2 linked regions of the Labilibaculum sp. DW002 genome follow. The protein of the gene in region 1 interacts with the protein of each later gene in a pairwise test. Links are inferred from orthologs where the notes say so. Each region holds a gene or a part of one and is shown on either strand. Other genes may lie near its edges. The genes, in order: mrdA and L3049_RS16640.

Evidence for each region.
Region 2: the proteins of mrdA (region 1) and L3049_RS16640 interact in binary tests that used the Escherichia coli proteins (3 or more experiments, as listed by UniProt). The link is inferred for Labilibaculum sp. DW002 from one-to-one orthologs.

The regions. Positions count from the first base shown.
Region 1 is NZ_JAKJSC010000001.1:2,486,400-2,494,064, reverse strand. The notes cover bases 2,537-5,525. They hold mrdA (penicillin-binding protein 2), read left to right. Parts: upstream 2,537-3,097; coding sequence 3,098-4,954; downstream 4,955-5,525. Other genes in these bases: rodA (rod shape-determining protein RodA), read left to right, coding at 4,970-5,525; mreD (rod shape-determining protein MreD), read left to right, coding at 2,577-3,080; mreC (rod shape-determining protein MreC), read left to right, coding at 2,537-2,580. Outside these bases: purH (bifunctional phosphoribosylaminoimidazolecarboxamide formyltransferase/IMP cyclohydrolase), read left to right, coding at 1-653; L3049_RS09865 (rod shape-determining protein), read left to right, coding at 684-1,706; more of mreC, read left to right, coding at 1,753-2,536; more of rodA, read left to right, coding at 5,526-6,394; L3049_RS09840 (acyl carrier protein phosphodiesterase), read right to left, coding at 6,348-6,971; L3049_RS09835 (cyclic 2,3-diphosphoglycerate synthase), read left to right, coding at 7,248-7,665. UniProt on the Escherichia coli protein: Catalyzes cross-linking of the peptidoglycan cell wall. Responsible for the determination of the rod shape of the cell. Is probably required for lateral peptidoglycan synthesis and maintenance of the correct diameter during lateral and centripetal growth.
Region 2 is NZ_JAKJSC010000005.1:50,754-58,464, reverse strand. Bases 2,145-5,179 are described here. They hold L3049_RS16640 (penicillin-binding protein 1A), read left to right. Parts: upstream 2,145-2,482; coding sequence 2,483-4,876; downstream 4,877-5,179. Other genes in these bases: L3049_RS16635 (CHAD domain-containing protein), read right to left, coding at 4,873-5,179; L3049_RS16645 (FIST signal transduction protein), read right to left, coding at 2,145-2,232. In the rest of the region: L3049_RS16650 (PAS domain-containing hybrid sensor histidine kinase/response regulator), read right to left, coding at 1-1,090; more of L3049_RS16645, read right to left, coding at 1,096-2,144; more of L3049_RS16635, read right to left, coding at 5,180-5,694; L3049_RS16630 (family 20 glycosylhydrolase), read right to left, coding at 5,811-7,711. UniProt on the Escherichia coli protein: Cell wall formation. Synthesis of cross-linked peptidoglycan from the lipid intermediates.

The sequences.
Region 1 (7,665 bases):
AGGCTGATCCTGTTTCAATCTTCGGAGGTATTGTTGCTTCAAACCGTGAGATTGATGCTGCAACAGCTGAAATTATGAACAAAATCTTCTTAGAAGTTATTGTTGCTCCATCATTCAGTGCTGAAGCACTTGAGATATTAACCAAGAAAAAGAATGTAAGATTATTGGAGCTTCCGGAAATCTTAAAAACCGGATATTCAACCTTTAAAGCACGTACTGTGCTGGGAGGATTATTAATCCAGGAACAAGATCAGAAATTAATTAAGGATGAGTTGAAAGTTGTAACAGAACGTCAGCCATCAGAAAAAGAAATGGAAGATTTAATGTTTGCTTGGAAAGCAGTGAAACATGCTAAATCGAATGGTATTGCAATTGCTAAGGACAAGACTACAACTGGTGTTGGGCCAGGACAAGTTAGTCGCATTTGGGCTTTAGAAAATGCAATTCGTCAAGGTGGCGAAAACATCAAAGGAAGTGCTATGGCATCAGATGCCTTTTTCCCTTTCGGCGATTGTGTTGAAGCTGCAAACGAAGCAGGAATTACAGCAATCATTCAACCTGGAGGTTCAATTCGCGATCAGGAATCTATCGACTTAGCCAATAAATATGGTATTGCGATGGTGTTTACTGGAATGCGTCACTTTAAACATTAAAATAAGATAACAGAGAAATATAACGACTATATGGGATTTTTTTCATTCATGACACAGGAAATTGCCATCGACCTGGGAACGGCAAACACAATCATCATTTGCGATGATAAGATTGTGGTTGACGAGCCTTCGATTGTGGCATTAGACCGACGCACCGAGAAGATGGTAGCTATTGGCGAGAAAGCACGCCAAATGCAAGGTAAAACTCACGATAATCTTCGTACAATCCGTCCGCTACGCGATGGTGTAATTGCAGACTTTAATGCTGCCGAACAAATGATTCGTGGGATGATCAAAATGATCAACAAAAAACCACGTCTGTTTCCTCCTTCGTTAAGAATGGTAATATGTATTCCATCGGGTAGTACCGAGGTTGAAATGCGTGCCGTTCGTGACTCATCGGAACATGCCGGAGGTAGAGATGTTTACATGATTTATGAGCCAATGGCTGCTGCTATTGGTATTGGAATCGATGTTGAAGCCCCTGAAGGAAACATGGTCGTGGATATAGGAGGTGGTACAACTGAAATTGCGGTTATCTCACTTGGAGGTATTGTTACGAATAAATCTATTCGTATTGCTGGTGATGATTTAACTGCTGATATTCAAGAATACATGCGTCATCAACACAATATCAAAATTGGTGAGCGTACAGCTGAAGATATCAAGATTCATGTTGGGTCTGCACTTTCTGAATTAGAAGAACCACCAACTGATTTCCGTGTTCAAGGACCAAATCAGATGACAGCTCTTCCAATTGAGATTCCTGTTTCATATCAGGAGATTGCACATTGTCTGGAAAAATCGATCTCTAAAATTGAGATTGCAATTCTAAGCGCATTGGAGCAAACACCTCCTGAATTGTACGCAGATATTGTAAACCGTGGAATTTACCTAGCTGGTGGTGGTGCGCTACTTCGTGGCCTAGATAAGCGTTTGATGAACAAACTAAATATTCCATTCCATATTGCTGAAGATCCTTTGAGAGCTGTTGCAAGAGGAACAGGTGTTGCTCTTAAAAATGTGAATAATTTCTCATTCCTAATGAGATAATCAGGAATGAAACTTATTTTGGTTTAACAGGGATTCGAATTTTTGAATGAAGAATTTATTACATTTCATCGTAAGATTTCATTTTACGATCTTGTTTGTTGTAATTGAAATTTTTTGCTTGTTATTGTTGGTTAGCTACAATAATTATCAAAAAACAGAATTCCTGAACTCCAGTAATGTTGTTACTGGGTCCATTTATGATCGGGTTTCTTCTACAACCGATTATTTGGCTTTGGCCGAAACCAATGAACAATTAAATAGAGAAAATACAAAATTGAAAAATATTTTGGCTGAATCGTTTAAGGTTTCAGTCGATTCTTCACATCTCTATAATGATTCACTGTATCAGCAACAGTACATCTATCGTACAGCTAAAATCATCAATAACTCCGTTAATAAGCAGCTAAATTACATTACGCTTAACAAAGGGAAAATACATGGTATTAAGCCCGAAATGGCTGTTGTTACCGATAATGGAGTTGTAGGGGTAATCAATAGTGTTTCTGACAATTTTTCAACAGCAATTTCTTTGTTAAACAGTCGAATTAGAGTATCAGCTAAAATTAAGAAGAACAATTATTTTGGTTCTCTTACCTGGGATGGTAAAAACTATAAAACGGCTCGCCTATATGAAATTCCATTTCACGTGCAAATTCAGGTAGGTGATACCATTGTAACAAGTGGTTATTCGTCTATTTTTCCTGAAGGGATATTGTTGGGAACAGTTCAAAAGGTTTTACCCGAATCTGGCGGAAATTTTCATGATGTAGTTATTGATCTTTCCAATGATTTTAAAGGAATATCTTACGTTAAAGTGATTGGTGACTTGATGAAAACAGAACGTATTCAATTGGAGAAAGGAGAAGTCAAATGAATCAAATCTTAAAAAATACATTACGATTTGTGATACTTGTCTTTATTCAAGTAGCTATTTTAAACAATATTCAAATAAGTGGTTTTATTAACCCTTATGTATATGTTCTTTTTATTCTTTTGCTACCTTTCGAAACACCGAACTGGGTTTTGTTGGTGCTGTCTTTTTTCTTAGGCTTAAGCGTCGATATTTTTTCGAATACATTAGGAATGCATGCATCTGCAAGTGTTTTTATGGCTTACTTACGTCCTTATGTCTTAAACTATTTATCGGTAAGGGATGGATACGAACAGGGAACTAGACCTGGCGTTTTTCATTATGGATTTGCTTGGTTCTTTAAATATTGCATTGCATTGGTTTTAGCACATCATAGTTTTTTGTTTTTTATTGAGGTATTTTCTTTCTCGAATTTAAGTGAAACTATTATTAGAATCATTTTTAGTGCCTTTTTTACCTTAACTTTATTGGTGACATCTCAGTTCTTAATGTTCAAGAAATAGATTAATAACATCCTAAAATGAATAATTTTTCAAACCGAAAGTATATTATTGGGGGAATATTCATTCTTGTAGTTCTCATCTTTATTATTCGTCTGTTTAATCTTCAAATATCAGATGATACTTACAAACAATCAGCCGAAAACAATTCTCAAAGGCATGTTACCCAATATCCTGCTCGCGGATTGATCTATGATCGAAATGGCAAATTAATAGTTTACAATCAAGCTGCTTACGATTTGATGTTAATTCCTCGTCAATTAAGTGATTTTGACACTCTAGATTTTTGTTCTTTATTGGATATTGAAAAGAAAGATTTAATTAAAAAAATAGAGAAAGCTAAAAACTATTCTAGCCGGAAAGCTTCTATTTTCTTAAAGCAATTGTCTTCGGAACGATATGCCGTTCTTCAAGAGAAATTATACAAGTTCCCTGGTTTTTTCGTTCAGACAAGAACTTTACGAAAATATCCAATGAAAAATGCAGCTCATGCATTAGGTTATCTTGGAGAAGTAAATAATCAAGAAATTAAAAGAGATAAATATTTTCGCCAAGGAGATTACATTGGGAAAAGTGGAATTGAGGGAACATTTGAAAGAGATCTTAGAGGAGAAAAAGGCGTAAAAATTAATTGGGTTGATGTTTACAACCGTTCTCAAGGTTCGTATAAAGGAGGAAAGTTTGACAAGAAGCCTGTTTCTGGAAAAAATATTTACACAACTTTAGATATTGATTTGCAAGAATATGGTGAGCAATTAATGCAAAATAAAAAAGGTGGAATTGTTGCAATTGAACCTGCTAGCGGAGAAATTTTAGCAAAAATATCAAGTCCGACCTACGATCCTAGTATGTTTGTTGGTAGAGCCATGAATAAGAATTACAGAAGCTTGGTTCAAAACGATTCATTAAAGCCTCTATACGATAGGGCAATGCAGGCAAGTTATCCTCCAGGTTCAATTTTTAAGCTTGTAAATGCCTTAATAGGCTTGCAAGAAAAAGTGATTAGTCCATCTACAAAATTCGAATGCTATAGTGGTTATCACATTGGAAATTTTACAATGGGCTGTCATGCTCACAAATCACCATTAGATCTTCGTAATTCCATTATGCATTCGTGTAATGCCTACTATGCAAATGTGTTTAGATATATATTAGAGAGTCCAAAGTTTGGTTCCGTTCAGAAAGGTTATGAAGCTTGGAGAAAACATGTAACCTCATTTGGTTTAGGAAGTGTTTTGGGTACAGATTTGCCCTATGAAAGATCGGGTGATGTTCCTACCAACAAGACTTATCAAGAAAAATACAAAAGAAAAAATTGGCGTGCTTTAAATGTAATTTCTTTGTCTATTGGGCAAGGGGAATTGATGATAACACCAATGCAAATGGCGAATATGGTTGCAGCAATAGCCAATCGCGGCTATTATTACGTTCCCCATATCGTAAAATCAGTTGGTAATGATGGAGCCATAGATGAAAAGTATTTAGAAAAGAAGCATACTAGTATCGATTCAGTAAATTTTGATCCTGTAATTGAAGGTATGGATTTGGTTGTTCATGGTGGAGAAGGTAGTACCGGTCGTTCTTCAGCAATAAAAGATATTCGCGTATGTGGAAAAACGGGAACCGTACAAAATCCTCATGGAGATGATCACTCTGTATATGTAGCATTTGCTCCTAAAGACGATCCAAAGATTGCCATTGTTGTTTATGTTGAGAATGGTGTATGGGGTGCCAGATACGGAGCACCTATTTCAGGTTTAATGATTGAAAAATATCTTAAAGGTGAAATCTCCGAGAATAAAAAATACCTTGAGAAACGAATGTTGGAAGCTGATTTAATCAGTGCAAAGAAACCCAAGAAAAATACTGCAAACTAGAAAACGGAATATAGAATGACCAGAAGAGTAAGCTTAATAAAGAATTTAGATTGGTGGACAATATTCATGTATGTTCTGCTGGTTTTTTTAGGGTGGATAAATATATATGCAGCAGTTTACAACGAAGATCATCAGAGTATTTTCGATGCTACTCAACGCTACGGTAAGCAATTGATATGGATTGGAGCTGCATTTTTTTTGGCCATTGTTATTCTGATTATTGAAGGAAAGTTTTTTTCAGCTTTTGCTTATCCTACTTATCTCACCATGATTTTTCTCTTAATTGCCGTTTTACTATTTGGTAGAGAGGTAAATGGTGCTCGATCTTGGTTTCAACTAGGGCCAGTTCGCTTTCAGCCTGCTGAATTCGCAAAGTTTGCAACCTGTTTAGCTATATCTCGTTACATAAGTCAGTTTAATTTCAAAATTCACAAGTTTAAATCGCTTGTGATTTCGGGCATCATATTATTTACGCCAGCAGTTTTAATTATATTTCAAAATGATGCTGGATCTGCTCTGGTTTATACCGTTTTCATACTAGTTTTATACCGAGAAGGTTTATCTGGAATTGTTTTATTTCTTGGGTTTTTAGCCATTGTTTTGTTTGTTTTTACACTAGTAATGGCTAAGTTGTATGTGCTACTTTTCATGATTGCCGGCTCTTTTTTATGCCTAAAATTTATGGGGGTAAGTTGGAGAAATGTTCTTTTTGGCTTGGCTACAATATCTATTGGTTATGGACTTGTATGGGGGATTTCCTACTTGTTTAAAATGGAATTATCAGCCTATATTATTTTGTTAATGTCTATCGTTTTAAATACAATTCCATTTTTATACTACATCTATAAAAATCGCCTTAAGAATGCAATTTGGGTTTTTGCAATTGCAATTGGAAGTATCTTTTATACTTTCTCTGTAAGCTATATTTTTGATAATATTTTGGAGGCTCATCAGAGAACACGAATAAATGAATTGTTGGGTGTCGAATCGGATCCTTATGGAGCAGGATATAATGTAGCTCAATCAAAAATAGCGATTGGTTCTGGTGGTTTTGCGGGGAAAGGATTCTTGAATGGTACGCAAACAAAATTTAAATTCGTACCTGAGCAAAGTACAGATTTTATTTTCTGTACGGTAGGTGAGGAATGGGGATTTATAGGCTCTAGTGTAGTTTTATTTCTTCTGCTCTTGTTAATAATTAGACTTTTGTTTTTAGCAGAACGACAGCGATCACCCTTTAGTAGAATTTACGGATATGGTGTTGCCTGTATTTTATTTTTCCATCTGGCTATAAATGTTGGTATGACCATTGGCTTAGCGCCTGTAATTGGAATTCCATTGCCATTCTTTAGTTATGGAGGATCTTCTTTATGGTCTTTTACAATTTTGTTGTTTATTTTCCTTCGTTTAGATGCCAACCGTATGGAGTTGCTACGTTAATTAAGTGTTCGTTACGAACGTATTCAATTAAATCCTTCATGAAGAGATTAAATTCGTTTTCAAATTCATCATATTCATTTGTTAGCGTTTCAATTGCGTAATCCGATTCGTTTGGAAGGCTTGTGTGTTTGGCCATTATTTGCAATGCGGTTTGCAATCCATCAAGACTTGCATAACTTTCCATTCTTCTGCTCTGAATCATGAATGGTAGAAAAAGTTTTACTCGATTAGGGAGTGTTAAGTAATTTCTGATTAACACTTCATGAGATAAATTAACAAAACTCGAAATTGTTTCGCTGTGGTAAGAATTCCAGTTTTTTGCCAAGAAATGATCATAAATCATATCAACAACAACTCCAGAATATCTCCTGTACCCTTTTTTAAGCCTTTTTGAGCTATTTAATGTTATTGGATGATGATCTGTGAAATGATCTATGTTTCGATGAAGTAAAATACCTTTTTGAACTTCCGAGTGGTAGTTTTGGTACTTACGACCTTTTATATAGTCTCCAATAAAATTCCCCAACTTTATTTTCTCCGACTCTCCAGAAAGATATTGATGTGCTAAAAAGTTCATGTTTCATTTTCTATTTTATCGAAAGTAGCCAATATATCAGAATTGTAAACTGTGTTTTGTTTCTTTTTTGTTGATGTCTTTACGAATGAAGTTTAATTAATTGGCATAACTAAATAAGTTAAGACTCTTTTCTGAGAATGTCAATTTTTAAAGTCGTGTTAAGCAACAGTCAGTGTTTGAGTGATTTATCTGTTTAAAAATTAGCTGTTTTGTGTTAATGTTCATAATTTATGTAATCATACCTAATACTAATTTTTAACTAAAGAAAAAGAAGTTATGACTAAAAGGAAGGTAATTATCATTGGTGCAGCAGGTCGTGATTTTCACAACTTCAACACCTATTTCAGAAACAATCAGGATTATAAGGTTATAGCTTTTACAGCTGCTCAAATTCCCGACATTGATGGACGTAAGTATCCTGCGGAACTTGCAGGAGGACTTTATCCGGATGGTATTTCAATTTATGCGGAGGAGGAATTAACTGAACTGATTAAAATGCACGAAATTGATGATTGTGTTTTTTCATATTCAGATGTATCGTATCAGAAAGTGATGAATATGAGTGCTATTGTTAATGCTGCAGGTGCCAATTTTAAACTATTGGGGCCAGAAGATACCATGATTCGAAGCCATAAGCCTGTAATTGCAGTGGTAGCAACCCGAACAGGGTGTGGAAAATCTCAAACATCACGTA
Region 2 (7,711 bases), on another replicon or contig:
GGGTAACACCTATCACCGCATTCATCGGTGTTCGAATTTCATGCGACATTGTCGATAAGAATTGAGCTTTAGCCGACGTTGCATCTTCGGCCTTCTCTTTCGCTAATATTAATTCTTGTTCTACCGCTTTGCGCTCCATTAGGTCATTAAGAACAACAAATAATACATTACCATCCATTAAATTAACAGAGTTAAGGGCAACCTCAACTGGAAATTCCGTTCCATCTTCTTTTTTATGTATCCAATCAAACTTATTAAAGCCATTAGATTTCCCCTTCTGAATCATTTCCATTGCTTTTACTTCAGAAAGCAAGCCATCTGGCTGAAACTCTGGAGAAAAATCCAATACATTTCTTAAAAGAAAATCTTCACGTTTTTTTACACCGAACAGATCCAAACAAGCTTGATTACATTCTATAAATTGTGCTTTCTTAATTACCAAGTATGCAACCGATGACTTTTCAAATATTAACTTATACTTTTCTTCATTTTTCTTGTTCTCAAGTTCCAATCTCTTTCGCTCTGAAATATCTTTAAATGTTCCTGTAAGCCCATTAATATTTCCATCCACATCAGATGTTGCTCTTACCGTCAACTCACACCAAACAAAACTTCCTTCATTGGTTAACAGTCTAAGCTCATTAAACCCACGATGAATTCCACCTGAGATTAACTCTCGAACTTTATTTTTACACCCTTCAATATCCAAAGGGTGAATAAAATCAAATGTTTTACGACCAATACTGCTATCTATCTTAAAGCCAGTAATTTTCTCCCACATTGGATTTAAATAAATCCATTCACCTTCCGAATTGGTTTGAAATATCACTTCGTTAACATTATTCACAACAGATTCTAGTTTCGAATGTGTTTTTTCAATCTCTTCCGTCTTAGAAACCACCGCCTTTTTCAACTCTTGATTTGCTTTAAAAAGCTCTTGAGAACTTTTTTCCAGAATATTCTCCAAATGTCCTAAATCAGAATCAAACCCGAGATATGCCTCATCCACTGCATTTAAAAATTCAGAAAGTTGCCCTTCCTGTTCTATAGATAAATACTTCCGAATTTGTCTTTTTAATAATCGATGCATACAATCTATTTTTCTGAAAATGTAGTAACTGTCATGGTTTGATTATGCAATACAGAGGCGCTTCCATCTTTAAATGGTGCAATCTCACCATAAGAATAAAAACCAGTGATTTTAGCCTGATTTCCAAGCACCTCCGACACCGCCTCAACTTCCTCTTCAACCAATTGTTTTAAAACCAACCTGCGGCCAACACAACTTATTAATATAGCCAATTCAGATTCTCCTTTACCAATCATTTCAATACTTGCTTCAGCGGATAACTCAGCTCCATTAATCAATCGATCTACATTTGCTTTCATCAATTTCACATATGACCCTTCAGGAATATTCCCCGCAAACACCAAACTCTGATCCTCATCATTAACACCATGAATTGTTCTTACAACCGGCTCTTCTTTATCATTTTGGCGTAAACTTAGCGGAAAAAGTAATCCTGCAGCAGGTAATTCATTTACCTTTTCACCTAAAAACTCTTTATACAATAATAATGCGGGCTGATTATCTACTTCATAAAGAACATTACCTTTCGATTTGGTCACTAGCCTTTCTAAACCAAAGCTATTCCATCCACCATTCGAACCATAAGCCACATCTAACGAATTTCCATAAAAGCCAATTGCACTAACACAGTTTTCTATTGGTTTACCCAATTTATCGTATACAAATGTTTTATTGAAATCAACACCATCACCTGCTAAACCACCTGTTACAGCAATTCCATTTGGCAATTTATTTTGTATTCCTTCAACTAAACAAGCACCATTCACATTAACACCATCACTTAGAACCATAATATGTTTCAGACCATCCTTTTTAAACTTTTCACAAAGGACTTCACCACACTCTACACTATTCTTGTAGTTCGTTAACAATACATCCTCTATTTTTATCTCTGTCAATTCAAATTCAACGGCCGTAATTGTAATGGATCTCTCATGCACTTCCAAGCCCATTATTTCACCAGCACTAGAACAACCAAATTTGATAACATCTGAAAAATTTCGATCAAGTATTTCTTGAAAATTCTGATCACATAACAATTCCCTATCTCCGAAAATAAAAAGCAGGTTTGGTTTTATTTGAATCCGTTCTAAGTTTACAAAATCTCGTTTTGATTTTATGATAACTCTATCTACTTTCATTCTCCTTCTCCTTTTAAGTATAATCAAACAGAGAAGCTCATTACATCTCCATTTTACTATTGTTTACATCAAAATCATTAACACTGGTCAATACAGCTGTACGCATCTAATTTTATACCGTTACATTAAATTACGAAAAAAAGACACACTATTGATTAAATTTAATGTTAAATTTCTCAATAGAGTTCATGATTTTTATAATCTTTGAGGCAACTTTTCGTTATTACTTAAATTCGAAGACTGTATAAGCATGGCAAAGACTATTACGAGCAAAAGAAAAACAAGCTCCAAAAAGAAAAAAATCAGCAAAAAGAAAGGCTCTACTAAACGTTCATTCACGAACTATTTGATACGCTTCGCAGTCCTTGGATTTCTTGTCGCCTCATTTTTTATTGCACTATTATTTGGAAGCGTTTACATTGGAGCATGGGGAAAATTGCCAGATTATTATACTTTAAAAAGTATTAAAAATGCAAACGCATCTGAAATTTACTCCGGAGATGGCGTAATTCTAGGTCGTGTATATGCTGAGAACAGAACCAATGTCAATTTTAAAGATATCACTCCTGATGCAATAAATGCGCTGATAGCTACGGAAGATGCACGTTTTTACGAACATCAAGGGGTAGATCAAAGAAGCTTGTTACGAGTTTTAGTAAAATCGTTGATCATGCGCAATAAAAGTGCTGGTGGCGGAAGTACCCTGAGTCAACAATTATCAAAAAACCTATATCCGAGAAGAAACTTTGGGCCTTTTAGCATGCCCGTTAATAAATTAAAAGAAGCGATAACTGCTTCCCGACTAGAAAAAATATATTCCAAAAAAGAGATTTTGCAATTGTACCTAAATACGGTTTCATTTGGGGAAAATGTTTTTGGAATTGAAAGTGCCTCTCGTCAATTCTTTAGTAAGCCTGCACATCAATTGCAAATTCATGAATGTGCCACCTTAATCGGAATGCTTAAAGCACCTACGTCTTACAATCCTAGGCTTCATCCAGAAAGATCTAAGAGAAGAAGGAATACTGTATTGAGTCAGATGGCTAAATATGAATTTATATCTCAAAATAGATTAAAAGAACTTCAAGCACGACCTTTAAAAATTCAATATCAAAAACAGTCTACGAACAAAGGCTTGGCCTCTTATCTTCGTGAAAGAATTAGAATCGAGACCAACAAAATATTAAAAGACTATCCTAAAGAAGACGGGACTTTTTATGACATCTACCGAGATGGCTTAAACATTATTACAACTCTTGATGCAAGAATGCAGAGAAATGCAGAAGAAGCGGTTGCTGAACACATGAAATCTCTGCAATCGCTATTTAAACAGCATTGGGGGAAGAAAGCTCCTTGGGGTAATGATAATGGCGTAATAGAGGATGCAAAAAAACGATCAATTCGTTACAAACGACTTATTAGCAAAGGAAAATCAGCGAAAGAAATCGATAAGGTTTTTAATACAAAAGTGAATATGAAAATATTCACATGGCAGGGCGATAAAGAAGTTAAAATTTCTCCACTAGACTCACTTAAACATTATGCTCAAATCTTAAACACTGGATTTTTAGCGATGGAACCTAGAAGTGGGAAAATAAAAGCCTGGGTTGGTGGTGTTAGTTTTGATCACTTTAAATATGATCATGTAAAGGCAAAACGACAAGTTGGTTCGATATTTAAACCAATTGTTTATGCAGCCGCTATTGATGAAGGAATATCGCCTTTTGAATATTTAAAGAATGAACGAAAAGTATACAAAGAATATGATGATTGGTCGCCTCGAAATGCAGATAATTTGTACGAAGGCAGTTACAGTATGGAAGGAGCTTTAGCTGAGTCGGTGAATACAATTGCAGTAGATGTTCTGCTTGAGACAGGTATTCGAAACACAATTGTTTTGGCTGAAGAAATGGGAATTGAAAGTAATCTTCCAAAAGTACCATCATTGGCCTTAGGAACGGCTAACATTTCTTTATTTGAGATGATACAAGTCTATGCTACCCTTGCTAATAGAGGAGTTCATAGCGATCCATATTACATTTCAAAAATTGAGGATAATAAAGGAAAACTAATTGTTGATCTTAAATCTAAACGAGAGGAAGACAGATATGTACTTTCTCCTCAAAATGCAGATATTTTAAACCATATGCTACAAGCTGTTGTAAATGATGGAACAGGTAAAACATTACGTTCTATTTATGGACTACAAGGAGACTTGGCTGGAAAAACAGGAACAACACAAGTTCAAGCAGATGGTTGGTATGTTGGTTACAACTCAAATTTAGTAGCTGGAGCTTGGGTGGGCGCAGAAGATATGAGAGTACACTTTAACTCTCTAAGTTTAGGACAAGGTGCAAGCATGGCATTACCAATTTATGGAAAATTCCTTCATAAACTGAGCAAAAATAGAAATTTTAGACATTACACAAATGCCCGCATTGTAGAGCCAGATAGTGATATTTTAGCTCAATTAGAAATCCCTCACTACCTTCCTGAAAACACAAATATTTTTGATAAGATATTTGGAGTAGAGGCCACTGATCGTGACAAATTAATGAAACGCAAAGAAAGAAAGGAAAAACGTAAAAAAGAGAAGAAATCTATTTATCAAAAAATTAAAAATATTTTTAAGCGTAAAAATTAATTATTAATTGATCTAAAGTTTTCTCGAAGCAGTTTATCAGATTTATTTTTCAGTTCTAATTTAATTTTGGTATTCCTATTTTTAATACTCTTAATCAAACGTTTAATGTCAGTTCGTGAAAACTCTGACTCCATGCAAGTAAGATAATCATCTAACACCTTATAATCATGCCAATGACCTAAAGAACTTTCTGTTTGGTTTACAATTTCAACGGCAATTTGCCTGTCTTCATCTTCGCCATTTGATAATATCAGATGATGCAAGCCCTTGACTATTTTTAGTAATTTTCTAATTTCATGATGATAATCTTCTCCATGAGAAGAATTAAATAATTTACGTACAATTTCTAATTCATCATGAATTATTCTATCAGTTAAATCTTTGATTGTGGAGAAATCCATCTGATCAATGGCTATACAAATTTGCATAGCTCGTTTCTTAAACTTTGGGATATTGAATTGATGAATTTGCTTTACTAATTTTTGAATTGCATTCTCTTTTTGAGTCTCCAGATACTGAAAAATCTCTGGGTCAATCTCAAAAGAACTCTCCTTTAACAAATCAGTACTAATTTGAACGGTTCTTAAACTACCTGCATACTTAAAAAGTTTATTAAGTTGTTTCTGCATTTGAAGGCCTTCTTCAGTATTCGAATCCATCTCTTCAACCAATAAAAGAAGGCTTTTGATATTTTTAACCGACACTCTAAATCGATGAACATCATCTTGCTTTAAATCCTTAAGCACAGACAGGTAAATTAAAAAAGAATCAAACTTTTCCCTATAGTACCCACTTAAATTTGTATTTCCTTTTTTCATATTTATCTGTATCTATATACAAGATACATAAAATCAGAGAATTACTCAAAACACATTTTAAGTAAGCTTTAAACAAACAAAAATCTCCCATTATGAAAATGGGAGATCAATATTTTTTAATGAAATAGGTTTTCTGATTTAATTGGTATTTGATCGAAGTAATTAGAACACCAAGATACTTGTTGATTGGCGTAAGGCGTATTTTTGATCATCACAATTTTTATAGGATATATTCCCTCATCCATATGTATTCTACCTCTGCGTTCATGTCTTGAATTAAGACCTTCATGACTTACGATAAGCTGATTTCCAATAGAAATTTGAGTTGGATCTATTGCGTAATTAAAAAAGGTATAAGTTGCTTTTTTATCAACCTTTATAAATCCAGTAATTTCCATAGCATAGAATTCCTCTTCGATATCTTTAGGAAACTTAATTTTATCGAGAACTCCACACTCCATTACTTCATCATTCGTTATTTCAGCAATATTATTGAATTTCCCCTTAATGATCTTGTACTTTAATCCTGTAGCAAGTCCTGAGCTTGTATCTGACACTAATGGTGAGATTTTAATGCACTCCAGACTTCTAATTTTACTTGTTAAGCCAGATTTATGAACCGTCTGTAGTTTTATCGTACTTGTATTTTTCAACACAACTGGCTTGGTGTAAATTGTAGAATTATCATCAGGATCCGTTCCATCCAAAGAATATCGAATTTTGGCATCCTCTAACTTTACCTCAAAAGGCAACTTCATCTGATCGAAAAAGAAATTTTTATTAACTCCTCCGTGCGGTGCTTGTATAAATGAATTGATGTCCTTTTGATGTAACAATTCATAATGATGCCCCATTCTTGTTTGAAAATCATTCCAATTTCGTTGATCCTTTCCCGACCATACAACTTCTGCCAAAGCACAAATTCGAGGAGCAATCATGTACTCTACCCGATCTGATGTATGCATATATTCAGTCCAAACATTTGCTTGTGCTCCCAATATGTATTTTGCCTCATCTTCATTCAATTCTGAAGGCGTTGGTTCAAATTCATATACTTTTTGTAGTGGAGAGAAACCCCCAATAGCAGTAGGCTCAATATAATTATCATCCTGATAATGATCGAAATAACAATGTGATCCAGGTGTCATAATTACATCATGATGCTGTTTGGCAGCCTCAATACCGCCTTCTGTTCCTCGCCATGACATAACTGTTGCTTCAGGAGCCAAGCCGCCTTCTAATATCTCATCCCAACCAATAATCTTACGATTCTTGCTGAGTAAAAACTTCTCAATTCGCTGAATAAAATAGGATTGCAATTCATGCTCATTTTTTAAGCCTTCTTCTTTCATTCGCTTTTGACACAAATCACAAGATTCCCAATTTGTTTTAGGACACTCATCACCACCAATATGAATGTACTTTGATGGAAATAAATCAATAACTTCTAACAGTACATCTTCTAAAAATGAGAATGTTCCCTCTTTTCCTGCGCAATAAACATCTTTAAATACACCCCATTCATTTTCCACATTAAAGGGTCCATCAACACAAGCTAAATGCGGATAAGCAGAGAGAGCAGCAACAGAATGTCCTGGCAATTCTATCTCTGGAATAACAGTTATGAATCGATCTGACGCATATTTTACAATCTCTTTTATTTGATCTTGCGTATAGAAACCACCATACCTTGTTCCATCCTTTTCAATTCGCCATGCACCAATATCGGTTAGTTTAGGATATTTTTTAATCTCGATTCTCCAACCCTGATCTTCGGTTAAATGCCAATGAAAAGTATTCATCTTATACATTGCCATTAAATCGATATACTTCTTAATAAAATCGACCGAAAAGAAATGTCGGCAAACATCCAAATGCATACCTCGATACTTATATCTTGGCTCATCTAATATCTTTACATACGGAATTTTTATACCAGCATTTATAGGAATTATTTGCAAAAGAGATTGTATTCCGTAAAAAAATCCTTTTCCAGATTTAGCCTCAATCAAAACTC